Regions from separate parts of the Paraburkholderia sp. CI2 genome, predicted to be linked through region 2. Evidence: predicted binding sites of a transcription regulator. Region 2 holds the regulator's gene; the other holds the start of a gene.

Region 1 (14,723 bases), on a different contig from region 2:
TTGATTCGAAGGCGGGCCGTCCCGCCGTGGGAATGGCCGGCCGTGGTCGTCCACGGCCGAAATCGCGTCAGCGATGCGTCTGGGTCAGTTCTTCGCGCGTACGGCTGAAGTACCGGCCCGAGCGAACCAGCATGAGGAGAAAAAGCCAGTGGCGGATGCGCTTCAATTCCATATCAGCAGCTCCGCGGGCGTCGGGTTGTAGGCGTTGCATGGATTGTTCAGCTGCGGGCAGTTGGAGATCAGTACGATCACGTCCATCTCCGCGCGCAATTCGACGTATTTGCCCGGCGCAGAAATGCCGTCTTCGAAGCTGAGCCCGCCCGTGGCCGTGACCGGCACGTTCATGAAGAAGTTGACGTTCGCGCCGATGTCCTGCTTCGACAGGCGGCCGTCATGTGCGCAGGCACGCAGGAAGTTGTCGCGGCAGCTGTGCATGTAGCGCTTCTCCAGTGCGTAGCGCACCGTGTTGCTTTCCTGCGCGCAGGCGCCGCCGAGCGTATCGTGGCGGCCGCACGTGTCGGCGACGATCGTCAGCATCGGATTGCCGAGGTTCGAGTACAGCACCGAGCCCGTCGTCAGGTAGAGGCTTTTTTGCCGGCGCAACGTGCGTTGCGGGTCGAAGCGCTCGCGCGGATCGGCGAGGCTGTAGAACAGCGTGTCGACCGCCTGGTTGCCTTCGAGATCGACGATGCGCAGCGTTTGCCCGGCCTTCACCTCGTGAAGCCACGGCTCGCCGGCGGCGAGTGTCTCGCGATAGACCGCGGTTTCCGGACGTTTGTCGCTGACGATAAGCGTGCTGGTCATAAGCGTGGCCTTCGCTCAAAGAAAGAAGCGTTCTGTGTTGATGAAACCGCGTGCGTTCTCTTCGCATGCGGTGCGGCAAACTTCGGCGACCTCGGGCCGCGCGTCGCTCAACTCGAGCCTGACGGGCCTCGGCGCGTACTCGGGGTTCGGGTCGAGCGGGTGCTGGATCGCGGTGAGCACGACGAGCGTGTTCATCGGTGCGTAGAGCTCGATGTAGTTGCCGGCTTTTGAGTTTCCTGGCACGAAACTGAGAACGCCGTCGTCGCTGACATCGACACGGCTGAACAGATTGAGCGTCATCAGCAGGTCAGTGATGCCGAGCCCCCACTTGCCCATTTCGACGAGCAGGTTGTCCGTGCCGTTGCGATAGAACGCGTTGCGCAGCTCCTGGTAGCGGCCCGCGCCGTATCGTTCGCGGACCTCGTCGGCGTTCGAAGCTCCGCCGATGCTGTCGTGCCAGCCACAGGTATCCGCGACGATCGCGGCAAGCACGCGGCCCATGTCGGAGTACAGGCAGTGCCCGACCGTGAGCCTGGCCGTGTGCTGGCACTTCAACGAATCCGGTAGATTGAGCCGTTCGCTCTTTTCCGTCGCGTTGACCATCATCACGCTGACGTTCGCACCGCCGCGCAGGTCGGTAATGCGCAGCGATCGACCACGCTTGACGATCAGCGACGTATGGCCGCCGCCCGGGACGGTTTCTTCAAGCAGTAAGGTCGTATCTGAGTTCATACCTGAGTTCCCTTCAGTCGGAGACCAGTTCGATATGCGATGCGCCTCGCACGGCAGCCTCGGCGATATGCACGGCGGACATGGAATCGCGGCTACGGTCGAGCGCAATGTTGTAGGTGATGCGCGCGCCATAGGAGCCCGGCGCCTGCGGGTCGACGCGCACCTTGTCGAAAACCAGCACGCGGCTTCCCAACGTGAAGCCTTCTTTCAGGTCATGCGTGACCATGAAGATCGTGAGCTTCGCTTCGCGCCACAGGTCGGAGAGCAGCTCATGCATGTCCTTGCGGATGCCGGGGTCGAGCGCGCCGAACGGTTCGTCGAGCAGCAGCACGCGAGGCTTCATCATCAGCGCCTGCGCGATCGCGAGGCGTTGCTGCATGCCGCCCGACAGTTGCTGCGGAAACTTGTTCAAGGCCGCGCCCAGACCGACGCGCTCGAGCATGGCCGCTGCCTCGTCTTGCGCCACGCGCCGACGGGCACCGAATAGCCGGCCGGTGAACTTCGCCTGTGGAAGCTCCAGCCCCAGCATCACGTTGCGCAACACGCTCAGATGGTCGAACACCGAGTAGCGTTGAAACACGACGCCGCGATGCCTGTCCGGTTCGCCGGGCAGCGGCTTGCCGTCCAGCAGGATCTCGCCGCGCGTCGCGCGCTCCTGACCCAGCAGCAGGCGCAGAAACGTCGACTTGCCGCAGCCGGACGCGCCGACCATCGAACAGAACTCGCCTTCCTTGACGGTCAGATTCAAACGCTCGAGCACGACCTGGTCGCCGTATTCTTTCCAGACGTTGCGGACTTCGATCATCGCGCGCCTCCGTACCACGGGAAGCACCATTGCGTGATCCGGCGCAGCAGCTCGTCGGTGAGCCATGCGAGCAGCGTGATCCACGCGACGTACGGCAGGATCAGATCCATCGACAGATAGCGGCGCACGAGAAAGATGCGGTAGCCGAGGCCATCGGTCGACGCGATCGCTTCGGCGGCGATCAGAAAAAGCCACGCCGCGCCGAGAGAAAGACGCGTCGCCGCCAGCAGACGCGGCAGCAGTTGCGGCAGCACCAGACGCAGAATCAGCGTCCAGCTGGTGGCGCCGAGCGTCTGCGCCTTGACCCACAGCTCGACCGGAATCTCGCGGGCGCGAGCATGCAGATCGCGAATGATCACCGGCGTGATGCCGACGACGATCAGCACGACCTTCGACAACTCGTCGAGCCCGAACACGATGAACAGGACCGGCAGCACCGCCAGCGGCGGCACCATTGAGATCACGGTGATGAACGGCGACAGCGTCGCGCTGACGAGCGGAAACGAACCGGTCGCGATCGCGGCCACCAGTGCGATCACGGCACTGACGACAAGGCCGATGCCGAGCCGCCGCAAGCTCGACAGCGTGTCGGTCCACAACAGATACTCGCCGGTGCGCTTGTTTTCGGTGAAGGCGGCCGACTTCACCGCGTCGCTCATTTGCGCCGCGCTCGGCAGCAGCTTGTCATCGGGATTGAGCGAGAGTCGCATCGAGGACCCGGCGAAGTAGACCGCGAACAGCACGACGAACGGCAGCAGGAGCAGCATCAAGCCGCCGATCCGGCTCGGATGTCGATTGATGAGTCGCATGGTGAGCGCCTGGTTGGAAAGCTGGGGTGCGAGCCCGCGATAGCGAGCCCCCGGCGAGTGCCTGGACGGTCCGTGTCAGAGCTTGCCCGCGACCGCCATCGCGACGTAGGTCGGATCGAAACGCAGCTTGACGTTGTTCTTGTTGCCGACGACGACGCCCTTGTCGAACGCCATGCCGACCGCGTCCGCGCTCTTCGCGTCCTGTCCGAGCAGGCCGTGATCGAAAGAGAACTTCGCGACACGCGTCATGATCTTCGGCATGTCGGCGCTGGTGACGAAGTCGAGCGCGGCTTGCGGCGAATAGAAGAGGGCGGTCGTCGCCAGTTGGCCCTTGAAGTTGGCGAGATCGGTGCCCGAAGCCTTCGCCATCGCGGTCAGCGCGGACGTGCTGGCCGCGGAGTCCGTGTGCATCAGCGCGACCATTTCGAACCATGCACCGGTCAGCGCTTTGCCGAGGGCGGGGTTCTGCTGCAACGTCTTCGTGTTGACGACCATCATGTCCATGATTTCGCCGGGGATCTTGCTGGAGTCGAAGACTTCGCTGACGTTCGGCTGCGACTTCAGATCGGCGAGCATCGGATTCCAGGTGACCGCGTTGTGAACCGTGGGGGTCGCGAATGCGCCCGAGATGTCGGCATCCGAGGTGTTCACGACCTTGAGGTCGCGCTCGCTCATGTGAGCGCTTTCGAGCGCGCGTGCGAGCAGGTAGTGGGAGACGGAAAACTGCACGAGGTTGACCTGTTGGCCCTTCAGGTCGGCGATCTGCTTGCCCTTGCCCTTCATCAGCACGCCGTCATTGCCGTTCGAATAGTCGCTGACGATCAGGGCCGTCGAATCCACGCCGCCGGAGGCGGGAATCGTGAGCGCGTCCATGTTGGTCATCGCGCAGCCGTCGAACTTGCCGGCCGTGTACTGATTGATGGACTCGACGTAGTCGTTCAGCTGCACGACGTCGACATTGATGCCGTATTTCCTGGCCCATTTGGACACGATGCCCTGGGTTTTCGCCTCACCCCACGGCATCCAGCCGGCGTAGATGGTCCAGCAGACCTTGAAGTCGTTGCGGCCCGCGGCGAACGTGGGGCTCGAGGCGAAGGTGGCGAGGGAGACGGCGGCAATGCCAAGACAGCGAACGAGCTTGAACATGGGTTGACCTCGGAGGGGACGGTTAGCGACGGCAGGGAGCAGCGCAAACATCGCGTTCTCTCCCGGGCTTTTGTCCCGCCGTGTAACCTCGCCTGAGGTCGACAGCTCTCGGACCAGCACCTGCGTGAAGCAGGCCGGAACCCTAGCCGTCCATTTCCAGATTGTTTGTCGAACCGGAGGTTGCGCCGGCTCCTTGCACGCTCTTTAAAGCGGGAAGTGTGCCAGGGGCCATGCCGAGGGTTGGTCGTTAGCTTTGTGCGGCGAAGGGCAAGTTTTTGCCCTGGGGCGGGGAAGGTGTGCACTGATGTGTGTCAGGGGGCGCACTCGATTCGGGCGTGAGAGGACGGGTATCCGACTCAGCGAAGCCAGACAAGATGCAACGGTCGTAGCGGGCTGCCTTGCTGCTCGCATGCGTCTGCGCCGTTCGAACGTGTTATTTGATGCCATCCCTATCGAATGCGAAACGAACCGCAAGTCAATGTCGTCCGGCAGATTCCACGCAGCGTGTGGGTTCTAGGATGTGTGAGTCTTTTCATGGACATCTCATCCGAAATCATCCACAGCCTGCTGCCGATGTTTCTGCTGGCAAGCCTTGGCGCCGGCGCCGGCACGATTGGGCTCATCGAGGGCATCGCGGAGGCCACGGCCCAGATGGTCAAGGTGTTTTCGGGAACGCTGAGTGACTACCTCGGCAACCGAAAGTGGCTCGCCGTAGCAGGGTATTCGCTCGGCGCAATGAGCAAGCCGCTTTTTGCCATTGCGTCGTCGGTTGGAGTCGTGGTGACGGCGCGCGTCATTGACCGTGTCGGCAAGGGCGTTCGCGGTGCGCCTCGCGATGCACTCATCGCGGATGTCACGCCGCAGCACCTGCGTGGCGCGGCCTTCGGCCTGCGCCAGTCGCTCGATACGGTCGGTGCGTTCCTCGGACCGCTGCTGGCCGTTCTCATCATGCTGATATGGGCAGATAATTTTCGGCTTGCCTTCTGGCTTGCCGTCATTCCTGGTGTGCTCGCGGTTGCGCTGTTGACGTTTGGTATCACGGAGCCTGAGCACGAGCCTCGCGCCAAAAGAAGCAATCCTGTGCGGTGGCAGAGTCTCAGGGAGCTTGGTTTGGACTACTGGTGGGTCGTAGGGATAGGCGCCGTTTTTGCGTTGGCGCGATTCAGCGAGGCTTTTCTGGTGCTTCGTGCGATGGGCAGCGGCGTACCGATTGCGCTCGTTCCGCTCGTCATGGTGGCAATGAATATCGTCTACGCGCTGTCCGCTTATCCGTTCGGGAAGCTCGCGGACACGATGCGGCATACGCGGCTGCTGATAGGTGGTCTGATCGTGTTGATTGGCGCCGACCTCGTGCTTGCACACGGCACCCACTGGAGCATAGTCGTCGTAGGCGTAGCGCTGTGGGGGCTGCACATGGGGATGACGCAAGGCCTGCTCGCCACGATGGTCGCGCACACGGCACCTGCGCATCTGCGCGGGACTGCGTTCGGTTTCTTCAATCTGCTGAGCGGCATCGTGACGCTGGTTTCGAGCGTTGTCGCAGGCCAGTTGTGGGAACGTCTGGGCGCAGCCACGACCTTTTATGCGGGCGCAGCCTTCGGTCTGATGACCGTGGTGCTGCTGCTCTTTCACCCGACACCGGCTCAATCTCTTCACGACCTGAGCTAACGTGGCATAGCCGGGGTATCCGTCTGGAAAATGCGCGCATTGTTGCCGCTATTTCCCCAACGTCGAGTGGTGTGTTGCTGCGTCCGCCTGAACTCGGATGCCCATCGGTCGTCAGGCTTCGTGGCAGCGTTTCAAAACAAAAAAGCCGCTGTCCTTGTGGGACAGCGGCTTTTTCTTGAAGCTGGTGGCGAATCAGGGACTCGAACCCCGGACCTGCGGATTATGATTCCGTCGCTCTAACCGACTGAGCTAATTCGCCGAAAGAAGCGAGATTATGCTGGGGCCACCGAAGGCTGTCAACCCCCGGCTCACAACTTTTTCAGATAGCTCCGGCTGTCGGTCCACTCAATCCTTCGCGTAGATATCCGAGTCCTTGGTTTCGCGCACGAACAGCATGCCGATCACGAAGGTGACCACCGCGATGATGATCGGATACCAGAGCCCCGAGTAGATGTTGCCCTTCGCCGCGACGATCGCGAACGCGGTGGCCGGCAGGAAGCCGCCGAACCAGCCATTGCCGACGTGATACGGCAGCGACATCGACGTATAACGGATGCGCGTCGGGAACATCTCGACCAGCATCGCCGCGATCGGCCCGTAGACCATCGTCACGTAGATCACGAGGATCGTCAGGATCACGATGCTCATCGGCCAGTTGATCTGAGCCGGATCAGCCTTCGGCGGGTAGCCGGCGGCCTTCAGCGTCGCGGCGAGCGTCTTCTCGAACGTCTTGGCTTGCTCCTTCGCGTCGCCGGCGCGGCCGTCGAACGTGTTGACGACCGTATCGCCCACGCGGATCTGCGCGATCGTGCCGGCAGGCGCCGCGACGTTGTCGTAGTTCAGGCCGGCTCGCGACAGCGCGCCCTTCGCGATGTCGCATGAGCTCGTGAACTTCGCCGTGCCCACCGGGTTGAACTGGAACGAGCACTCGGCCGGATCGGCGATCACGACGATCGGCGACTTCGCGGTTGCCGCTTCGAGCGCCGGGTTCGTGTAGTGTGTGAGCGCCTTGAACAGCGGGAAGTAGGTGAGGGCGGCGATCAGCAGGCCGGCCATGATGATCGGCTTGCGGCCGATGCGATCCGACAGCGAGCCGAAGAACAGGAAGAACGGCGTGCCGATCAGCAGCGCGAGCGCGATCATGATGTTGGCGCTCGAACCGTCGACCCTCAGCGTCTGCGTGAGGAAGAACAGCGTGTAGAACTGGCCCGTGTACCAGACGACAGCCTGGCCGGCCGTCAGGCCGAGCAGCGCGATAATCACGACCTTCAGGTTCTTCCATTGGCCGAACGCTTCGGAAAGCGGCGCCTTCGAGGTCTTGCCCTCGGCCTTGATGCGCGCGAACACCGGCGACTCATGCAGTTGCAGGCGAATCCACACCGACACCGCGAGCAGCAGGATCGACACGAGGAACGGAATGCGCCAGCCCCAGGCGCCGAACGCGTCTTCGCCCATGAGCGTGCGAACGCCGAGAATCACGAGCAGCGACAGAAACAGACCGAGCGTGGCGGTGGTCTGGATCCATGCGGTGTAGAAGCCGCGGCGGTTCGCCGGCGCGTGTTCGGCCACGTAGGTCGCGGCGCCGCCATACTCGCCGCCGAGCGCGAGACCCTGCAGCAGGCGCATCGCGATGAAGAGCACCGGCGAAGCGATGCCGATCGCCGCGTAGCCCGGCAGGAAGCCGACGAGGAACGTCGACAGGCCCATGATGACGATCGTGATCAGGAACGTGTACTTGCGCCCGACCATGTCGCCGAGCCGCCCGAATACGATCGCGCCGAACGGCCGCACCGCGAAGCCCGCCGCGAAGCTGAGCAGCGTGAAGATGAACGCCGCGGTCGGATTGACGCCGGAGAAGAAGCTCTTGCTGATGAAGGCCGCAAGCGAGCCGGCCAGATAAAAGTCGTACCACTCGAAAACCGTACCCAGCGACGATGCGAAGATCACCCGCTTCTCATCGCGCGTCATCGGCACGTGCGAGATTTGCCCGCCAACGGTAGCCATATTGTCGTCTCCAATATTGATATATCCACGGATCGCCGGCACAGCCGTTCCCGTGCAACCGATTATTGGAGTGGAAACTTACGGCGTTCTGACTCGGCGCCTGAACCTGGGGTAGTCCGGTAAGTCGACGAATAGGCGTTCAATTTCCGTTAATGTGCTGGTATGTTCGCGCAACCCACGTTGAAATATCTCAAAAAACGCTGACCGTCAAGCTGACGATAGAGGCGCGTTAGGGTAAGTCCCGCCCCGTTCGAGCACGTGCAAGCTGACGCGCACCAGTGTGCCGGCGAGCCGCGGCGACTCCTGGTAGACGTTGTCGTCGATGGCGAGCTCGCCGCCGTGCATTGCCGCAATCTCGCGCACGATCGCGAGGCCGAGGCCGCTGCCGTCGCCCTCGCGGCCCAGAATCCGGTAAAAGCGCTCGACCACACGCGAGCGCTCGCTGGCCGGAATGCCGAGCCCGGTGTCCTCGACTTCCAGGTGCACGAGCCGCGCGGGGGCGTCGTGCCGCACGCGCACGGTGATGCGGCCGCCCGCCGGCGTATAGCGGATCGCGTTGTCGATCAGGTTCGACAGCATTTCACGCAGCATCACCGGATTGCCGGCGACTTCGACGGGCTCGTCGGGCGCTTCGTAGCCGATGTCCATCTGCTTCGCGAGCGCGGCCTGCACCCATTCGCGCACCGCGCTGCGCGCGAGTTCGCCCAGTTCGAGCGGCGTGAAGATCTGTCCCGACCGACGGTTTTCCGCGCGCGCCAGCGCGAGCAATTGCGTGACGAGCCGCGCGGCCTGCTCGGAGCTCGTCGCGATCTGTTCGAGCGAGCGACGAACCTCGGCCGACGCGTTCTGGCGCAGCGCGAGCTCGGCCTGGGTGCGCAGGCCGGCCAGCGGCGTTTTCATCTGATGCGCGGCGTCGGCGATGAAGCGCTTCTGTAGCTCCATGTTCTGTTCGAGGCGCGTGAGCAGATCGTTGAACGACGTGACGAGCGGCTCGATTTCCGGCGGCGCGCGGCGCGCTTCGAGCGGCGACAGATCGTCCGGCCGGCGCGCGCGGATATGCGCCTGCAGCGCATGCAGCGGCTCGAGCCCGCGCGACAGCCCGAACCACACGAGCAGGATCGCGAGCGGCAGGATCACGAACTGCGGCAGGATCACGCCCTTGATGATGTCGTTGGCGAGCTGGCTGCGCTTGTCGAGCGTTTCGGCGACCTGCACGAGCACGGCCTGAGCGCCCGGCGTCTGCGGAAACTCGACGGTCGTGTAGGCGACGCGGATGTCGTTGCCGCGCAGCACGTCGTCGCGGAATTCGACGAGGCCCGGTGGCGGGCGGTCCTCCTCGTGCGGCAGTGGCATGTCACGCTCGCCGGCCACGAGCTCGCCGCGCGTGCCGAGCACCTGAAAGAACACGCTGTCGACGTTGTCGGCGCGCAGGAAATCGCGCGTCGACTCGGGCAGCGACAGCTCCGCGACGCCATTGACCGGATGGATCTGGCGCGCGAGCACGTAGGCGTCGGTTTCGAGCGCGCGGTCGAACGGCCCGTTCGCGATCGACTTCGCGACCAGATAGGTGACCGCGAGGCTCATCGGCCAAAGCAGCAGCAGCGGCGCGAGCATCCAGTCGAGAATTTCGCCGAACAGCGAGCGCGGACGCGCTTCGGCGGCGGCTTCGGTTTCGTCGGGCGCGGCGAACGGATTGGCGTAGCGCGCGTCGCGCGCCTCGTCGAGGTCCGCCGCGTGCGCCGTGGCGCGATCAGCGCGTGCGGACATCGCTGGCCTCTATTTGTAGTGGTGGCTCGCCGGCATCGCGGTGGACGACGGCGCGGTGGACGATTGTGCCGCTTGTGCCGTCTGCGGCGCGGAGCCGGCCGGGGTGGCGGGCGCGCTCGCATTCGCCGGCGGCGCCGCTTTTTCGAGACAGTAGCCGAGCCCGCGCACGGTGATGATGCGCACGCCGCTCGGTTCGATCTTCTTGCGCAGCCGGTGCACGTAGACTTCGATCGCGTTGTTGCTGACTTCCTCGCCCCATTCGCATAGATGGTCGACGAGCTGCTCTTTCGAGACCAGCCGGCCGATCCGTTGCAGCAGCACTTCGAGCAGCCCGAGTTCGCGCGCCGACAGATCGATCGCCTGGTCGTTGACGTAGGCGATGCGGCCCACCTGATCGAACGACAGCGAGCCATGCCGCACGACGGTCGGGCCGCCGCCCGCGCCGCGACGTGTCAGCGCGCGCACGCGCGCTTCGAGTTCGTTCAGCGCGAAGGGCTTGGCCATGTAATCGTCGGCGCCGAGGTCGAGGCCTTTGACGCGTTCGTCGACGCTATCGGCGGCGGTCAGGATCAGCACGGGCAGGTTCGAATTGCGCGCGCGCAGGCGGCGCAGCACCTCGAGCCCGGACATGCGCGGCAGGCCCAGATCGAGGATCAATAGGTCGAACGTCTGCATTGACAACGCGGTATCGGCTTCGACGCCGCTTTTCACGTGATCGACCGCATAGGCCGATTGGCGGAGTGATCGAACCAGACCATCCGCGAGTATGCTGTCGTCTTCGGCAATCAGAATTCGCATGATGCGCCAGCCTGGCTTTGCCGGCACCGTGGGGTTGCCCCGGCGCGCAGCGGTCTCCGAACATTATTGTGGGTAGTTGGGGCGATGCGACAGTAAAAGATGCGCGTTCGCATCACAATCGCGCTTGCCAAAACTACTGTTTTTTTATACAGTGTCTGCGTTTCGTGTGATGTCCTGGAGACTCCGCTCAATTCGAGTGGAACCACGGGTGCACATCTGCCTCAGACGCCGTTCATCATAGCAAAGGACGATTCATGGAAGAAAGCAAGAAAGGCTCGGCTGGACTGACTGCTGAAAAGAGCAAGGCTCTCGCCGCCGCGCTCGCGCAGATCGAAAAGCAGTTCGGCAAAGGGTCGGTCATGCGGCTCGGCGCAGGTGAGGCAGTCGAAGACATCCAGGTGGTCTCCACCGGATCGCTCGGCCTCGACATCGCACTGGGCGTCGGCGGTTTGCCGCGCGGCCGCGTGGTCGAAATCTACGGTCCGGAATCGTCCGGTAAAACCACGCTGACGCTGCAGGTCGTCGCCGAAATGCAGAAGCTCGGCGGCACCGCGGCGTTCATCGACGCGGAACACGCGCTGGACATTCAATACGCGGGCAAGCTCGGCGTGAACGTCGCCGACCTGCTGGTCTCGCAGCCGGACACCGGCGAACAGGCGCTCGAAATCGCCGACGCGCTGGTGCGCTCGGGCTCGATCGACATGATCGTGATCGACTCGGTCGCGGCGCTGGTGCCGAAGGCGGAAATCGAAGGCGAAATGGGCGACTCGCTGCCGGGTCTGCAGGCGCGTCTGATGTCGCAGGCGCTGCGCAAGCTGACCGGCACGATCAAGCGCACGAACTGCCTCGTGATCTTCATCAACCAGATCCGCATGAAGATCGGCGTGATGTTCGGCAACCCGGAAACCACCACGGGCGGTAATGCGCTGAAGTTCTACGCGTCGGTGCGTCTCGACATTCGCCGCATCGGCTCGATCAAGAAGAACGACGAAGTGATCGGCAACGAAACCCGCGTGAAGGTCGTCAAGAACAAGGTGGCGCCGCCGTTCCGTGAAGCGATTTTCGACATCCTGTACGGCGAGGGCATCTCGCGTCAGGGCGAAATCATCGACCTCGGCGTGCAGGCGAAGATCGTCGACAAGGCCGGCGCATGGTACAGCTACAGCGGCGAGCGGATCGGTCAGGGCAAGGACAACGCGCGTGAATTCCTGCGCGAAAATCCGGATATCGCTCGCGAAATCGAAAACCGTATCCGCGAATCGCTGGGCGTTACCGCGATGGCGAACGCCGTGACCGGCGCGGACGCTGAAGTCGCGGGCGAAGAAGAGTAAGCATCAAGTGATACGCAAAGGCCGGCCGCTGTCCGGTTTCGACTCCGGACGCTATCCGGACGGCCCGCGCGACGCGGCGGACGGATCGCCTGAATCCGGCGATCCGTTCGAACCGTTCGACGCACATGACCGCGCTGCGGGCCGCGACCCGCAGCGTACGCGGTCTGCGCCCGCTGCAGCGTCGTCCAGCCGGGATTCCTCCGGACTCGATTCCCCAATCCCCTCCGAGGTCACCTACACCCGCTCGCGTCGCCAACCCGGCGAAGAGAAGCCGGGCCAGTCCGACAAAGACGACAGCAGAAAATCCCAACGCCCCGCCCGTTCGCTGAAAGCGCGCGCGCTCGGCTATCTGTCGCGCCGCGAATATAGCCGCGCCGACCTCGCCCGCAAGCTGAAGCCTTACGTCGAGGAAACCGATTCGCTCGACACGGTGCTCGACGCGCTGCAGGCCGAAAACTGGCTATCCGACTCGCGCTTCGCGGAAAGCCTGATCCATCGGCGCGCATCGCGGCTCGGCACGAGCCGCATTCTCGGCGAATTGAAGCAACACGCGCTCAACCCGGCGCTCGTCGAAGAGGCGAGCGCGCAATTGCGCGAAACCGAACTCGCGCGCGCCCAGGCGGTCTGGCGCAAGAAGTTCGGCCAGTTGCCGCAAACGCAGGCCGAGCGCGCGAAGCAGGCGCGCTTTCTCGCGTCGCGCGGCTTCTCCGGCGCGACGATCGGCAAGATCCTGAAGGGTATCGACGACATCGGGGACGGCGACTAACACGCCAGTCTCGACGGGTAGGGCAATTACCGCGCCGTAACCTGGCGCCAGGCCGTGCGCAATCGGGGCTGTCCCAAATACCCGTTATGCTAAAATCCAGACGTTTTCCAATCCGGCCTTTCCTTCCCGCATGTCGCTCTCCCCGCCAGTGTCCCGTCAGTTGCGCCATCGTCGCGCAATCAGAGCGGAAGCTTACGAGCGAGCCGATGGTCTGTGGGATGTGGAAGCGTGCCTGACCGACGAAAAGCCACGCGATGTGGCGCTTGCGTCGGGTGTCCGGCCCAATGGTCAGCCGATCCATGAACTCTGGCTTCGCATCACCATCGATCGCAAGCTCAATGTCGTCAACGCCGAGGCGTCGTCCGACTGGGTGCCCTATCCAGGGTTGTGCCAGGCCAGCAATCCCGCCTACCGTGCCCTCATCGGGCTCAATCTGTTCCACAACTTCCGTCGCGATGCTGCCCGTTTGCTGGCCGGCACGGCCGGTTGCACGCATCTCACCGAGCTGTGCGCGATCCTGCCGACCGCCGCGATCCAGGCGTTCGCCGGCGACGTATGGAACACCGATGACGGCACGCCGGGTGCGAACGCGGGTTCGGGAGACGAATCGTCTAACGGCACAGGCGGGCATTCCAACGACAAACCGCCATTCCAGCTGGGACGCTGCCACGCGCTGCGTTTCGACGGCGAGGCGGTGAAACAGTTTTATCCGCGCTGGTATGGTCATGCACCGCGTCCGGCGGAACGCGCGGCCTCGTCGGACGGCGCGGCGGCCCGCGAACGAAGCGGCGACGCGTCGGCCTGAACGGCGGCAACGGAATCGAAGTTCTATCCAACTCTCACACTGAAGGGAATCACGCATGAAGATTCACGAGTACCAGGGTAAGGAAATCCTGCGGAAATTCGGCGTCGCGGTACCGCGCGGCAAGCCGGTCTTCTCGGTGGATGATGCGGTCAAGGCCGCGGAAGAGCTGGGCGGCCCGGTGTGGGTCGTGAAGGCTCAGATCCATGCGGGTGGCCGTGGCAAGGGCGGCGGCGTCAAGGTCGCCAAGTCGCTGGAACAGGTTCGCGAGTACTCGAACCAGATCCTCGGCATGCAGCTCGTCACGCACCAGACCGGTCCGGAAGGCCAGAAGGTGAACCGCCTGCTGATCGAAGAAGGCGCCGACATCAAGAAGGAACTGTATGTCGGTCTCGTGATCGATCGCGTTTCGCAGAAGATCGTCGTGATGGCGTCGAGCGAAGGCGGCATGGACGTCGAAGAAGTCGCGGAAAAGACGCCTGAGCTGATCCACAAGGTTGCCGTCGATCCGTCGACTGGCCTGAAGGACTCGGAAGCAGACGACCTCGCGAAGAAGATCGGCGTGCCCGACGCTTCGATCCCGCAAGCTCGCGCGATCCTGCAAGGCCTGTACAAGGCATTCTGGGAAACCGACGCATCGCTCGCCGAAATCAACCCGCTGATCCTGACCGGCGACGGCAAGGTCATCGCACTCGACGCGAAGTTCAACTTCGACTCGAACGCGCTGTTCCGTCACCCGGAAATCGTCGCGTACCGCGATCTGGACGAAGAAGATCCGGCTGAAATCGAAGCGTCGAAGTTCGACCTCGCGTACATCTCGCTCGACGGCAACATCGGCTGTCTGGTGAACGGCGCCGGCCTCGCAATGGCAACGATGGACACCATCAAGCTGTTCGGCGGCGAACCGGCGAACTTCCTCGACGTCGGCGGAGGAGCTACGACCGAGAAGGTCACCGAAGCCTTCAAGATCATGCTGAAGAACCCGAACCTGACCGCGATTCTGGTCAACATCTTCGGTGGCATCATGCGCTGCGACGTGATCGCGGAAGGCGTGATCGCGGCGTCGAAGGCCGTGTCGCTGAAGGTGCCGCTCGTGGTCCGCATGAAGGGCACGAACGAAGACCTGGGCAAGAAGATGCTCGCCGAATCCGGCCTGCCGATCATCTCGGCGGACAGCATGGAAGAGGCGGCTCAGAAGGTCGTCGCGGCTGCTTCGGGCAAGGCCTAAGCCAGCTGTCCACGGCGCATTTACCAGCTCATTTGCCAGGTTTACGAGTGGCGGCGCGCGAGC
Region 2 (14,723 bases):
CGATGCGCATGGCAGATCGCGTCGAGCCCCGGTGAGCCGGTTTCCTCACCCATCTCGATCAACAGCTTCGTGTTGAAGCCGAGTTTGCCGTCGCGCGCGGCGAGCGTGCTCGCGAGCGCGGCGAGGTTGATCGAGTGCTGGCCTTTGTTGTCGGCGGTGCCGCGACCGAACCAGCGCTCGCCTTCCACGGTCACCGCCCACGGCGTCAGCGGCGCGCGCCACTGGCTATCGTAGCCGCGCACGACGTCGCCGTGGCCGTAGATCAGCACGGTCGGCAGATGATCGCCTTCGTGACGGTTGGCGATAAGGAACGCACCGAAGCCATCGACCGGGTTATCGACGATGCGCGTGCTGAAGCCGAGGCGCTCCGCTTCGGGCTGGATTTCGTCGGTCAGATAGGACAGCAGCAGTGCGCCGCGATCGCTTTCCTGGCTTTCGGTGCGAAAACCGACGCGGCGGTTCAGATCGGCGAGAAAAGCGCCGGATTCGAAGTGCCGGGTGGCAAGCTCGATGGCCTGGTTGCGGCTCATGTCGATGTCTCCGATGCGGGGGATGGGTGAAGGGGCGGAGGGCCGCGAGGCTCGATGGCTCGATGCTCGGCGCGGCGTTCAGGCGAATCGTCTGCAACGTGATTGCGACCGATTCTAGAAGCGCGCCATTTTTGTCACAATGATCATGTTTCGAAGCTTGCCTTGCCGGAAAAGCAAAGCGTCGCGCGTCGGCTCGAACCGCGGCACCCGCCCACCCATGGCACCGTTGCAACTGATTCGATCGAGGCGTCCAGGATGGCACGTTCACTGCATGGCATCGCGTTGCGTTATTTCGTCGAAGTCGCGCGCAGCGGCTCGCTGAGCGACGCGTCCGAGCGGCTGCACGTCGCGGTATCGGCGATCAGCCGGCAAATCGTGCGGCTCGAAAGCGAACTCGGCGTGACGCTGTTCGAGCGGCGTCCGCGCGGCATGACGCTGTCCGAGGCCGGTGAGCGGCTGCTGGCGTACGCGCAACGCAGCCTGCTCGAAGCCGAGCACGTGATGAAAGAGATTAGCGGCCTCGCGAGCTTGCACGGCAGCCGGATCAAGATCGCGACCGCCGAGGGCTTTGCGGTCGACTTCCTGCCCGCCGCGATTGCGGATTTCCGCGCCGAGCACCCCGGCATCGATTTCACGCTGACCGTGATGTCGCCGGCCGACGCCACTCGCCACGTGCGCGACGGCGACGTCGATATCGCGCTGTCGTTCAGCCTCGCGCCGGAGAAGGGTGTGAAGGTCGAGCACACCGAACGCGCGCCGGTGTTCGTGCTGCTGCGCGCCGATCATCCCCTTGCGGCGCGCGCGAAACTGTCGCTCGCCGAGGTGAGTCGCTATCCGCTCGTGTTGTCGGAGACGGGCACCACGATTCGCCAGTTGATCGACATCACGTGCGCGCTCGAAGGCATCCTCCTCGAGCCGGACCTGATCTGCAACAACAGCGGCGCGAGTTATCGCTACGCGCAGCGGTCCGGCGCGATCATGTTCACGGGGCTGCTGTCGGTGCGCGACCGCTATGCCGACGACGGCTTCGTCGTGATTCCGCTCACCGACCCGCAGATGCGCCAGCGCAGCATCCAGGTGCAGACGATGGCGAGGCGCGAGTTGCCCCCGTCGGTGCGCACGTTTCGCGACCATCTGATCGCGCGGATCGCGGATGCGAAGCCGGTCGGGGCGCAGGCGTCGAAGGTCGCCGGTGGACGCGGTAAACGTACGCCGCGGCGCCCGCGAGCCGATGCATGAAATGCGACACATGCCCCGCACTAAGCGGCAAATGTTCTCCCGGAATCCGAATCACGACCTAAACTGTGGTGGACGGCAAGGACGGCCCTGAGAAAACGACCCTGATGGTGCGCGCCACGATCAGGGGAAACGCGGAACAATGACAGTCGAACCGCGGACCTGCCGCCCAGCCCGCGATGCTGCAATGCACACAAGCGGCAATAGATGGACCCAAATAGAAACGCGGCGCGTCGTCCCGATGGCGCGTTGCCCACGACAGAGCGATAGGACCAACACAGCCATGGCGCAACAGAAAACCAATCCAAAACTCGAGCAGGCTCTCACGCGCGGTGATCTCGCGATCCGTCAGGCAAACTCGGCGCGGGCGACCGCCTTGTTGCGTGCGCTCGCCAAGATGATCGTCGATGCCTCGGCGACCATCGGCGTGGAAGCCTTCACGCTGATTCACGACGGCGACAAGATCTACGATCCCGCCGATGGTCTATGGCCACAGGCGCTGCTGATTTCGCTCGACGGTCCGGTCGAGGACGCCGATCCCGACGAATTGCGCACGGTGCGGCTGATCGCGGATGATCCGGTCACCGTGTTCCGGGTGGAATGGCAGCGCGCCGATGGCAAGATCGGGCGTCACGAGGGCGGCCCGTTCGCGACGGTCGCGTTCATCTCCGACGTCGATATTCCGTGGACCGATGACGAGGACTGAGCGCGCGCAACGATAGCAAACACGCCGTGCGACGACCGACGCGGCGTCGTCTTGCGCGGGTGCAGGCGCGACGCGCCGCCCGCGCGTTCGGCTTACTTCATCATGCGACGCCGAAGCAGGATCGCCGACACGATGAAGCCGCCGACCGCATAAGCGGCCAGCACGCTCACATGGAGCGCCGCGTGCTCCATCGGCCGACCGAGCATCGCCGGGCGCATCAGATCGACCGCATTGGCGAGGGGCAGCGCGGCAGTCACCGCTTGCGCGGCGCCGGGCAGTTGCGAGATCGGGAAGAACACGCCGGAGAGCAGCAGCATCGGCGTGAGCACGAGCGTCTGATAGAACATGAAAAAGTCGTATGACGGCGCGAGCGCCGTCACGATCATCGCGAGGCTCGCGAACGCGAGACCGGCCAGCACGATGACCGGCAGCGCGAGCAGCATCGACGGAAAACTCGCATAGCCGAGCGCGCCCGCCACCAGCATGATCGCCACACCCGACAACACCGATTTGCTGGCGGCCCACACCACCTCGCCGAGCACGATATCGCCGAGCGTGAGCGGCGTATGCATGATCGCTTCCCACGTGCGCTGCACGTGCATGCGCGAAAAGCCTGAATACATCGACTCGAAGCTCGCCGACATCATCACGCTCGACGGCACCGTGCCCGCCGCGAGGAACGAGATATACGACACGCCGTCGACGTGCCCGACCATCAGCCCGAGCCCGAGGCCGAGACCGAACAGATAGATCATCGGATCGGCGAAGTTGGCGAACATCGACGCGATCGCGAGCTTTTTCCACACCAGGTAATTGCGGCGCCACACCGCGATCCAGTTCGTGGCATTGGCGGGGAAGGCACCGAACGGTTCCTGCGCCGATGGCGTGCCGTCGTGGGTTTCGTAAGTACGTGCGTCCATCAAGTGTCTCGCTATGGGTTCAGTCCTGCATTTCGCGACCGGTGAGCCGCAGAAACACATCCTCGAGATTCGCCGGCCGATGCAGATAGCGCAAATCGGCGCGCTGCTTGAGGCGCATATGCACGGGCTGCGCGTCGTTCACATAACAGAACAGTGTCTCGCCGCTGATCTCGGTGCGCTCGGCGAGCGGCGCGAGTTCGTCGCGCAACGCAAACGGATCGGGGCCGTAGATCTCGATCACGTCGCAGCCGATTTCGGACTCGATCAACTCGCGCGGCGCGCCTTCGGCGATCTTGCGGCCTTCCTCGATCACGCACAGGCGATGACAGAGCCGTTCGGCTTCTTCCATGAAGTGCGTGGTCAGCAGGATGGTCTTGCCGCGCGCGAGCAGCGAGCGCAGCCGCTCCCAGATCAGATGGCGCGCTTGCGGATCGAGACCGGTGGTCGGCTCGTCCATGATCAGCACGTCGGGATCGTTGATCAGCGCGCGCGCGAGCGTGAGGCGCCGCTTCATGCCGCCCGACAGTTCGCTCACGCGCGCGTCCGCCTTGTTCTCGAGGCGAGCGAATTCGAGCAGACCCGGCACCGCCGCGCGACACTGCGCGGCGCTCAGACCGAAGTAGCGGCCGAATACGAGCAGATTTTCGCGCACCGTGAAATCGGGATCGAGGTTGTCGAACTGCGGCACCACGCCGACGCGCGAGCGCGCGAGGCGCGCGCGGCCCGGGATCGGCTCGTCGCACAGCCGGATCGCGCCGGCGTCGGGCGCCGCAATGCCGAGCAGCATGCGCAATGTCGTGGTCTTACCGGCGCCGTTGGGGCCGAGCAGCCCGAAGCATTCGCCGGTGTTCACATGAAACGACAATCCGTCGACGACCGTTTTTTCGCCGTAGCTTTTCCTGACCTGATGGAATTCGATGGGGGCGGTGGGCATGGCTCGAGCAAGGCTCCGGAAGAAGATACAACGTACGCGCAAGACACACAACATACCTGCGATGCACGCATTGCGCACGCGAAGCCGCTTACTCCAGGTATCGGATCGCTGATGCGAGCGGGTGTCCGGGAACGCGTCGTGCGTGGGGTGCGATGCGCTCGTCGGTGTCGATTGGCGCCGCTGATTGGCGGTGGCACGACTGGCACGTCAACCGGCCCGCAGTGTGTCGACGCAGCGTTCGCAAACGAAATTTTGCATTGCGGCATCTGTGTGCAAACGCTGCGTCGGGTCGCCCAACGCTTGTGCAGACTGGATCGGCATGCACCGAGTATGCACTTAGCGTTTTCCATCCCTTGCAAGCCGAATTGCGGCGCACCATGATTGATTCAGACCGCGCTTTCCGCGCGAATGGAGAAAACAGATGGCGAGCTACCAGAAAATCCTGTTGTGCTACGACGGCTCGCGCGAAGGCCGCAAAGCCCTGCGTTGCGGTGCCGATCTGGCGTTGGAACTGAAGGCGGAAACGCATCTGCTGTCGGTCGTCGACATGCGTTCGAGCATCGCGCAGAGCGCGGGCCTGTTGACGGACGTCGCCTGCGGCAGCTTCGAAAAAACGGCCCGCGAGATTCTGCAGGAGGGCGTGAACTGGCTGACCGAGCGAGGCGTGAGCGCGCAAGGGCATTTCGCATTCGGTCATCCGATCGACGAGATCGCCAATCTTGCCAACGAGTTGCAGGTCGACCTCGTGGTGGTGGGTCATCGCTGCCGGACCGGTTTGTCGCGGTGGTGGATGGGGGCGGGCAACACGCCGCTGCTCGACCGCGTGTCGTGCAGCATTCTGGTGGCGTGCTCGTCCGCGCAGGAGCAGCAGCAGGCGGCTGCGGCGTAATGGGCTAGTGAGGGACGCGAAGCCGCGCGCCCCGTCATCTAGCCCAGAGGTGAATAGACCCTGTCGCGTGGCCGGCCCCGATGGCCAGCCACGCATCCCATCCGGCCAGGCTTCAATCTCACTCGTTCAGATTGATCGCCGCGAGCTTCCACGTGACCAGACCTTCGCGACGAAAGATTGCCGAATAATTCGCGTTACCTTCGCCACGCCGGTACGTAATGACAAACTCGTTGAGACTGCGATAGCCGGCCGTGCTTTGACGCCCGGGCGGCGGGGCGCTTGCCTGCGTGGTGGTGTCGCCCGCGGCTGGTGCGGCCGGCGCTTCGCCGCCCGCGGCTGGCGGCGCGGACGGTTGCTCGCCCGGCGTGCCACGCGGCGGCATGCCGTTCAGCAGCGCTGCGACGCCGTCGGGTGTCGCATAGGCATCGACGAGCGGGCCGATCAGCGTCACGCCGATCACCGCGCCGATCGTGGCCATCTTGTTGCCGGCATCCGCCTCGAGCCGGCGTGTCAGCATGGCGCCCACCTGTTGCTTCAGGCTATCGCGTAGCGCGGGAAAGTCCACATACTGATTGACGGTTTGCACGTCACGCGCATCGGCGGCGCGTTTGAGATTGTTCACCGCGAGATACGGTGACGCATAAATAAAGCCCAGCGCGGCAATCACGATCACCACGATCAGCGTGATCAGCAGCGGCCGGGTGGCGCTGCCCTGTGTGCGTTTCCGAATTGTCATCGAATGGGACTCCACGTCAGTGATGATCTAACGTCGACCACGGCGAGGTCGAAACGATCCCATCCCACGCGAATCTCTGAACATCCGAAGTGCTTGTTGCATGCGTACTCAGGATTCGCTCAGGCTTCGAACACCGCGCCGTGCACGTTGGCTTCGTCGGCTATGCAACGATCGATCATACGGCATACAGCGTCGACCGTGCCGACCATGATCAGTCGCGACGGTCCATGATAGACCCGCACCGGCGCGCGACGCGCGGGCTCGGCGATGTTCAGCGCCGAATTCAGCGACACGCGCGCGAACGCCGGCAACGACGACGGCAGACCGGAAGCTTCGGCAGTCGCGTCGAACAGCGACGGCGTGCGCGCAGCGGGCGCCTCGATTAGCGCGCAGGGCGTGAGCTTGCGCAGATGGCGCAGACGGCCGAACTGGCGAAAGGGCAACAGGCGGGCAAGGCGTTCCATGAGTCTCTCCAGGTAATTCGGCGTAGATGCGGGCGTAGATGCGGGCGTAAATGCGGCTTGGGTTGGACAAACCGGCGCAAGCGTTCCGGCGACAGCGAAAGATCAGAACTCGCTGGGGCGGATCAGCCCGACCGCGATCCCTTCGAGCGCGAAATCGGCGCTGCCGGATTCCACGAAGATGTTGTCGTAATCGGGGTTTTCGGCGATCAGTTCGATGCCGTTCGGCCGGCGCTTCAGACGTTTGACCGTCACGTCGTCGCCAAGCCGCGCAATGATGATCTGGCCGTCCTTCGCTTCGGTGCGCTTTTGCACCGCGAGCAGGTCGCCGTCGAGAATGCCCGCGTCGCGCATCGACAGGCCGCGCACCTTCAGCAGGTAGTCGGGCTTGCTCGAGAACAGCGCCGGGTCACACGCGTAGTGCTGCGAGATATGTTCCTGCGCGAGGATCGGGCTACCCGCCGCGACCCGGCCGATCAGCGGCAACGACAACTGCATCAGGCCCGCATGCGGCAGGGTGAACTGGTACGGCGCGTCCTCCTGCCCGGACAGCAGGCGGATGCCGCGCGACGCGCCGGCCGCGAGTTCGATCACGCCCTTGCGCGCCAGCGCGCGCAGATGCTCTTCCGCGGAATTGGCCGAGCTGAACCCGAGTTCGGCGGCAATTTCCGCGCGAGTGGGCGGAAAGCCGGTGCGTTCGATCGCGCGGCGGATCAGATCGAAAACCTGCTGCTGTCGTGCGGTGAGTTTTGTCATGGCCACTGTATGTATGAACAGGTGACTGTATTTTTATACAGTATTCGGCGCATTTCAAGCTTTACTTTAAGTTCGGCGCAAGGGTCGCGCTGGGGCGTCGTTTGTCGGCGACATGACGGCGTTGTCGGCGTCCCAACCGCCGGCGCATCTGTCGTTACCACTTTTGAGCATTAAAAAATGAAGAAACATTATTTTTAATAATGAAAGCGCTTCGATAGACTGGCCTCCGGTTGGCGCTCATGGGCACGTGACCGCGACGCAGAACAACACCAGACGCTCATCAGCGGACCATCACGCGGAGAAAAATCGAAATGAACCATCGGCATATGGGGCTTGCGGCTCGAACCAGAAAACTGATCGCGGCGCTCGCCGTCGGCGCGGCGGGGGCGCTCGGCATGTTGGGCGCAAGCGGCGTCGCGCACGCCGACACCACGCTGTTGAACGTGTCCTACGATCCGACGCGCGAGCTGTATCAGGACATCAATCAGGCATTCGGCAAGGAATGGAAGGCCAGGACCGGCGAAGCCGTCACCTTCAGGCAGTCGCACGGCGGCTCGGGCGCGCAGGCTCGCTCGGTGCTCGACGGACTGCAGGCCGACGTCGTGACGCTTGCGCTCGCCTATGACATCGACGCGATCGCGAACAAGGGGCTCGTCGACAGGAACTGGCAAAAGCGTCTGCCGGACAACGCATCGCCGTACACGTCGACGATCGTGTTTCTGGTGCGCAAGGGCAACCCGAAGCACATCAAGGATTGGGACGATCTGGTGAAACCGGGCGTGTCGATCGTGACGCCGAATCCGAAGACCTCGGGCGGCGCGCGCTGGAATTATCTGGCCGCGTGGGCGTACGCCGAGCATCAACCGGGCGGCAACGACCAGAAGGCCAGGGAGTTCGTCGGCAAGCTGTACAGGAACGCCGGCGTGCTCGATTCGGGCGCGCGCGGCGCGACCACGAGCTTCGTGCAGCGCGGTATCGGCGACGTGCTGATCGCGTGGGAAAACGAGGCGTTCCTGTCGCTGAAGGAGTTTGGTCCGGACAGGTTCGAGATCGTGGTGCCGTCGGTGAGCATTCTGGCCGAGCCGCCGGTCGCGGTGGTCGACAAGGTCGTCGACAAACACGGCACGCGCAAGCTGGCCGAGGCATATCTGAACTTCCTGTATAGCGAGCAAGGTCAGGAGATCGCCGCGCGCAATTTCTATCGTCCGCGTTCCACCAAGGTGCCCGCCGATCTGACCGCGAAGTTTCCGAAGCTGAAGCTGTACACGATCGACGATTCGTTCGGCGGTTGGACCAACGCGCAGAAGACCCATTTCGCGGACGGCGGCGTGTTCGATTCGATTTATCAGCCGCAGTAACCACCGCCTGAATCACCGCCAGGGGAAAAAGGGCGCGCCCAATGGGCGCGCTTTCGGCTAACGGGGTCCGGTGGCCAGCGGTGCGGCAGGACCGCCGCAGTGCGGAACACGGCAAAACGAACAACCGCGCGAGCATCAACCATGAACGAGTATCCAGCATGACCATGTTGACCTTCCGCAAGCCGAGCGCATTGCCCGGTTTTGGCCTGACACTCGGCATCACGGTGGCTTATCTGAGCCTCGTGGTGCTGATTCCATTGGCGGCGACCTTTCTGAAAACCGCGACGCTCGACTGGGATCAGTTCGTGCGCGCGGTCACGTCGCCGCGTGTGCTCGCGTCGTATCGGCTGACGTTTTTCTCGGCGCTAGGCGGCGCACTGATCAACGCAGTGTTCGGCTTTCTCGTCGCGTGGGTGCTGGTGCGCTACACGTTTCCGTTCAAGCGTGTCGTCGATGCGGTCGTCGATCTGCCGTTCGCGTTGCCCACCTCGGTGGCGGGCATTTCGCTCGCGGCCGTGTATGCGGGCAACGGCTGGATCGGCCAGTTCCTCGCGCCGCTCGGCATCAAGATCGCGTTCACGCCGGCGGGCGCGCTGGTCGCGCTGACGTTCATCGGCCTGCCGTTCGTCGTGCGCACGGTGCAACCGGTGCTCGAGGAGTTCGAGCGCGAGCAGGAGGAGGCGGCCGCGTGTCTCGGCGCGTCGCGCTGGCTCACGTTTCGCCGCGTCGTGCTGCCGGCCGTGTTCCCGGCGCTGCTGACCGGCTTCGCGCTCGCCTTTGCGCGCGCGCTCGGCGAATACGGCTCGGTGATCTTCATCGCCGGCAATGTGCCGATGAAGTCGGAGATCACGTCGCTCCTGATCATCACGAAGCTCGAGCAATACGACTATGCGGGCGCGACGGCGCTCGCGGTCGTGATGCTGGTCGTGTCGTTCCTGATGCTGCTGTCGATCAACACGCTGCAGTGGTATCTGCAGCGGCGCACGAGCCGCGGCAATACGGGATCGGCGCCAGTGGCCACGAGCGTCGCCGCTATCGGTGGAGGTGTGCAATGAGCCGCGTTCCGACCCACCCGGCGAGCGTGGCGCGTCGCCCCGATCCGGTCAGCGAGCCGGCGGTCGTGCGCTGGCTGCTGATCGGCCTCGCACTGCTGTTTCTCGCGCTGTTTCTGGCCGTGCCGCTCGCCGCGGTGTTCTACCAGGCGCTGAACAAGGGGCTGCGTTTTTACTTCGAAGCGCTCGCCGATCCGGATGCGCTGTCGGCGATCAAACTGACGCTGCTCACCGCGGCGATCGCGGTGCCGCTGAACCTCGTGTTCGGCCTCGCGGCGTCGTGGTGTATCGCGAAGTTCGAATTCCGCGGCAAGGCGCTGCTGACCACGTTGATCGATCTGCCGTTTTCGGTGTCGCCGGTGATCTCCGGTCTGATCTACGTGCTGATGTTCGGCGCGCAGGGCTGGTTCGGCCCGTGGCTCGAAGATCACGACGTGCAGATCATCTTCGCGGTGCCGGGCATCGTGCTCGCGACGATCTTCGTCACGTTCCCGTTCGTCGCGCGCGAGCTGATTCCGCTGATGCAGGCGCAGGGCAACGACGAGGAAGAAGCCGCGCACGTGCTCGGCGCATCGGGCTGGCAGACGTTCCGTCGCGTCACGCTGCCGAACGTCAAGTGGGGTCTGCTGTACGGCGTGATTCTGTGCAATGCGCGCGCAATGGGCGAGTTCGGCGCGGTGTCGGTCGTGTCGGGCCATATTCGCGGGCAGACCGACACGATGCCGCTGCACGTCGAAATCCTCTACAACGAGTACAACTTCTCGGCCGCGTTCGCCGTGGCCTCGCTGCTCGCGCTGCTGGCGCTGGTTACGCTGGGGCTCAAGCTGTTGGCCGAGCGTCATATGTCGGCGGAACTGTCGGCGGCGCGCGAAGTGCCTGCGTATGCGGGGCCCGTGTCGCCTTCCGGCGCTTCGCAGCCCAATAGCGCGCAGTCCGCTTCTCATTCGTTTTTCGTCAACGCCACGCCTGCGTCGCAGCGACATCCGCTCAAGCAAGGAGAGCTGTAAATGGGTATCACCGTTCGTAACCTGCAAAAGCGCTTCGGCGATTTCGTCGCGCTCGACAACGTGTCGCTCGACTTTCCACCGGGCGAACTCGTCGCGCTGCTCGGGCCGTCGGGTTGCGGCAAGACGACGTTGCTGCGTGTGATCGCCGGCCTCGAATACGCGGACGGCGGCCGGGTCGAGCTGCAAGGCCAGGATGTCGCGGCGGTCGGCGCGCGTGAGCGCGAGGTCGGTTTCGTGTTCCAGCACTACGCGCTGTTCCGGCATATGACGGTGTTCGAAAACGTTGCGTTCGGGCTGCGCGTGAAGCCGCGCAAGGAACGTCCGTCGGAGAAGGTGATTCGTGAGAAGGTGCATGAGTTGCTGAAGCTCGTGCAGCTCGACTGGCTCGCGCAGCGCTATCCGTCGGAGCTGTCCGGCGGCCAGCGCCAGCGCATCGCGCTCGCACGTGCGTTGGCCGTGGAGCCGAAGGTGCTGTTGCTCGACGAGCCGTTCGGCGCGCTCGACGCGAAGGTGCGCAAGGAACTGCGCAGCTGGTTGCGTCGCCTGCACGACGATCTGCATATTTCGACGATCTTCGTCACGCACGATCAGGAAGAAGCGCTCGAAGTGGCGGACCGCATCGTCGTGCTCAATCGCGGGCATGTCGAGCAGGTCGGCAGCCCACAGGAGGTGTACGACCATCCGCAGACGCCGTTCGTCTACGAGTTTCTCGGCGCGGCGAACCGTCTGCACGGCAGCGTCGATGCGCAAGGCTTCGTCGTCGATGGCGCGGCGCTGCCGGTCGCGATCGCGGCGGATTTTAGGGGCCCGGCGTTCGCCTATGTGCGGCCGCACGATCTGCAGTTGTATCCGCAGGCGGCGGGGCATCGCGAGGGCATTGTCGTCGACGTGCGGCGCGTGGTGACGCTCGGCGGTTCGGTGCGCGTCGAGCTCGCCGGTCGCGAGGGCAATCTGCTCGAAGCCGAACTCGATCGCGAAACGTGGCGTGATCTGCAACTCGCGGTCGGCGACGGCGTGAGCGCGGTGCCGCGCGCGCTGCGGGTGTTTCCGGCGCAGTGAGATGGCGGCGCCGCTGTGCGGCCCTGTGGACAGGAGAGAACGTATCAGCCGTACCGCGTGGATCGCCTGGCATTTGCGGCTCCGATAACTCAACTCTGGCAGAACCGGAGACACAACGATGAATTTCCAGCAATTGCGCTTCGTGCGCGAAGCCGTGCGGCAGAACATGAACCTGACCGAAGTGGCGAACGTGCTCTACACGTCGCAGTCGGGCGTATCGAAGCAGATCAAGGATCTCGAGGACGAACTCGGGGTCGACATCTTCATCCGCCGCGGCAAGCGTCTGACCGGGCTCACCGAGCCGGGCAAGGCCGTGCATCAGTTGATCGAGCGGATGCTGCTCGATGCGGAGAATCTGCGCCGCGTCGCGCGTCAGTACGCGGATCAGGACAGCGGCCACCTCGTCGTCGCGACCACCCACACGCAGGCACGCTACGCATTGCCGAAGGTGATCCGGCAGTTCACGTCGGTGTTCCCGAAAGTGCATCTGGCGCTGCGCCAGGGCAGCCCGCAGCAGATCGCGCAGATGATCATCAACGGCGAGGCGGATATCGGCATCTCGACCGAGGCGCTCGACCGTTTTCCCGACATCGTCACGTTCCCGTGCTATTCGTGGCATCACGTCGTGGTGGTGCCGAAGGATCATCCGCTCGTCGGCCGAGCGAATCTGACGCTCGACGAGATCGCCGAATTTCCGATCGTCACCTACGACCAGGACTTCACCGGCCGCTCGCATATCGATCAGGCGTTCGCGAAAGTGGGTGCGTTGCCCGACGTCGTGCTGACCGCGATCGACGCCGACGTGATCAAGACCTACGTCGAACTCGGCATGGGCATCGGCGTGGTCGCGGCAATGGCCTACGACCCGAAGCGCGACAGCGAACTCGTCGCGCTCGACACGCAGCATCTGTTCGAGGCGAGCACGACGCGTGTCGGCTTGCGCAAGGGCGCGTTCCTGCGCGCGTACGCCTATCGGTTGATCGAGATGTTCGCGCCGCAGTTGAGCGAGGCAGACATCGCGGCGCAGTTGCGCGAGGCGGCTTAGGGTGGGACTTGCACCCGTCGTCAATACTTGTGGTGATGAGTGCAATTGGGCACCGCATGAGATTTGAGCCCGCTCGCGCGTTGCGCACGCTCGCGCAAGCCGAACCCGCGTCCGGTCTTCCACGCATGGCGACGCGAAGCGCATCGCTTACAATCGCCGCCATGAATACCTCGACTTCTCCCTTTCTCCCGATTCCCCCCGGCCATAGCACCGCGTCGACGCTGCCGCGCATCGCGGTGCTCGCGACCGGCGGCACGATCGCCGGCGCGGCCCCGGATGCGGCCAATACGTCTGGCTATCAGGCGGGCGTCGTCGGCGTCGATCAACTGCTCGCGGCGGTGCCGGCGTTGTCTACGGTCGCGCGAATCGCGCCCGAGCAGATCGCCAGCGTCGACAGCAAGGACATGTCGCTGCCGCTGTGGACCACACTCGCGCAACGCATCAACGCGCTGCTCGCGACGGACGACGTCGACGGCCTGGTGGTCACGCACGGCACCGATACGCTCGAAGAAACCGCCTATCTGCTGCATCTGACCGTCAAGTCGGACAAGCCGGTCGTGCTGACCGCGGCGATGCGCCCAGCGTCGGCGCTGTCCGCCGACGGTCCGCTGAACCTGCTAAACGCGGTGACGGTCGCCGCGCACGCGGCGGCATGCGGGCAGGGCGTGCTGGTCGCGTTTAACAACCGGATTCACAGCGCGCGCGACATTGTGAAAACGAGCACCTATGCGGTCGATGCTTTCCAGTCGCCTGAGATTGGCGCGCTCGGCTGGGTGCAGGATGGCCGCGTCGAGTTCCAGCGCGGCGTGGTGCGCGCGCATACGGTCGCGAGCGAATTCGCAATCGATGCGGCGTGGCCGCAGGTGGAGATCGTCACGAGCTATGCGGGCGTGTCGCGGATCGCCATCGATGCGCTGGTCGCCGCGGATGTGCGCGGCATCGTCGTGGCGGGAACGGGCAATGGCTCGATCCACCAGTCGTTGCAGCAGGCACTGGCGGATGCCGCGTTGCGCGGCGTGGCGGTGGTGCGGTCGTCGCGCGTGGGTTCGGGGCATGTGATGCGCAACGGCGCGGCGGCCGACGATGCGCTCGGTTTCGTCAGCGCGGGTTCGCTGAATCCGTACAAGGCGAGGGTGCTGCTGATGCTGGCGCTGGCCGCGGGTCACACTGCGCCGGCGGCGTTGCAGAAGGTGTTCGATACGTATTGATTGGCGAATCCGACAGCCGGACACCCGACGACGACGTCTGACCGACCAAGGCTTCCCCGTCACCGACGGGTGCCGCTGCGGACCCCACTTGCCGCTCTCAGCCCAGAGCGGCGCGATTTGCCCGTTGCGCCGCGTCGGCAACCCAAGCTGCCGTGCAACGAACGGGCGCCCCACCTGTGTTCACCGTGAGCTCGCCGATGCCGAAGCGGCAACCGGCGGAATCAACGGCGAGCTGAACTGAAGAGGAAGCACGAAGACCTCAAGCCGCCTTCGCTTCCTCGCTATCCGGCGCCTGCGCGACCTCATGATTCGCCATGATTTCGAGCGCGCGCACCATCGCCGAGTGATCCCACGCCTTGCCGCCGTTCGCGGCGCAGACGCTGAACAGTTGCTGCGCGCTCGCGGTATGCGGCAGCGCGATGCCGAGCTTACGCGCGCCATCGAGCGCGAGATTCAGGTCCTTCTGATGCAGCTCGATGCGAAAGCCCGGATTGAACGTGCGCTTCGTCATGCGCTCGCCATGCACTTCGAGAATCCGCGACGACGCGAAGCCGCCCATCAGCGCGTGCCGCACCCGCTCTGGGTCGGCGCCCGAGCGCGACGCGAACAGCAGCGCTTCCGCGACCGCTTCGATGTTCAGCGCGACGATGATCTGGTTCGCGACCTTGCAGGTCTGACCCGCGCCGTTGTCGCCGATCAGCGAGATGTTCTTGCCCATCAGTTCGAACAACGGCTTGGCCAGCGCAAAGGCTTTCTCGGGACCGCCGACCATGATCGTCAGCGACGCATCCCGCGCGCCGATTTCGCCGCCCGACACCGGCGCATC

Evidence for each region. Region 2 encodes LexA, which represses DNA repair genes until DNA is damaged. Its sites were predicted from a motif close to ACTGTATNNNNATACAGT; they were not measured.
Region 1: a site for LexA is predicted at 10,669-10,686, ahead of recA (recombinase RecA). Genes of this name have one in related genera too.

Annotation. Positions count from the first base shown of each region.
Region 1 is NZ_JACHDL010000006.1:96,403-111,125, reverse strand. It holds gene HDG32_RS11065 (urea amidolyase associated protein UAAP2) at 163-804, opposite strand; gene HDG32_RS11060 (urea amidolyase associated protein UAAP1) at 820-1,536, opposite strand; gene HDG32_RS11055 (ABC transporter ATP-binding protein) at 1,550-2,341, opposite strand; gene HDG32_RS11050 (ABC transporter permease) at 2,338-3,150, opposite strand; gene HDG32_RS11045 (putative urea ABC transporter substrate-binding protein) at 3,226-4,296, opposite strand; guanidine-I (ykkC/yxkD leader) riboswitch at 4,354-4,453, opposite strand; gene HDG32_RS11040 (MFS transporter) at 4,753-5,964, shown strand; tRNA gene HDG32_RS11035 (tRNA-Met) at 6,147-6,223, opposite strand; gene HDG32_RS11030 (MFS transporter) at 6,310-7,968, opposite strand; gene HDG32_RS11025 (sensor histidine kinase) at 8,176-9,735, opposite strand; gene HDG32_RS11020 (response regulator transcription factor) at 9,745-10,533, opposite strand; gene recA (recombinase RecA) at 10,788-11,864, shown strand; gene recX (recombination regulator RecX) at 11,872-12,630, shown strand; gene HDG32_RS11005 (DUF2889 domain-containing protein) at 12,761-13,435, shown strand; gene sucC (ADP-forming succinate--CoA ligase subunit beta) at 13,491-14,660, shown strand.
Region 2 is NZ_JACHDL010000002.1:198,998-213,720, reverse strand. It holds gene HDG32_RS04745 (M20 family metallopeptidase) at 1-530, opposite strand, end outside; gene HDG32_RS04740 (LysR family transcriptional regulator) at 786-1,769, shown strand; gene HDG32_RS04735 (hypothetical protein) at 2,050-2,472, shown strand; gene HDG32_RS04730 (ABC transporter permease) at 2,565-3,392, opposite strand; gene nodI (nodulation factor ABC transporter ATP-binding protein NodI) at 3,412-4,326, opposite strand; gene HDG32_RS04720 (universal stress protein) at 4,748-5,215, shown strand; gene HDG32_RS04715 (DUF2939 domain-containing protein) at 5,334-5,951, opposite strand; gene HDG32_RS04710 (hypothetical protein) at 6,071-6,415, opposite strand; gene lexA (transcriptional repressor LexA) at 6,518-7,168, opposite strand; gene HDG32_RS04700 (sulfate ABC transporter substrate-binding protein) at 7,480-8,526, shown strand; gene cysT (sulfate ABC transporter permease subunit CysT) at 8,685-9,581, shown strand; gene cysW (sulfate ABC transporter permease subunit CysW) at 9,578-10,585, shown strand; gene HDG32_RS04685 (sulfate/molybdate ABC transporter ATP-binding protein) at 10,586-11,644, shown strand; gene HDG32_RS04680 (CysB family HTH-type transcriptional regulator) at 11,763-12,689, shown strand; gene HDG32_RS04675 (asparaginase) at 12,851-13,897, shown strand; gene HDG32_RS04670 (2-hydroxy-3-oxopropionate reductase) at 14,157-14,723, opposite strand, start outside.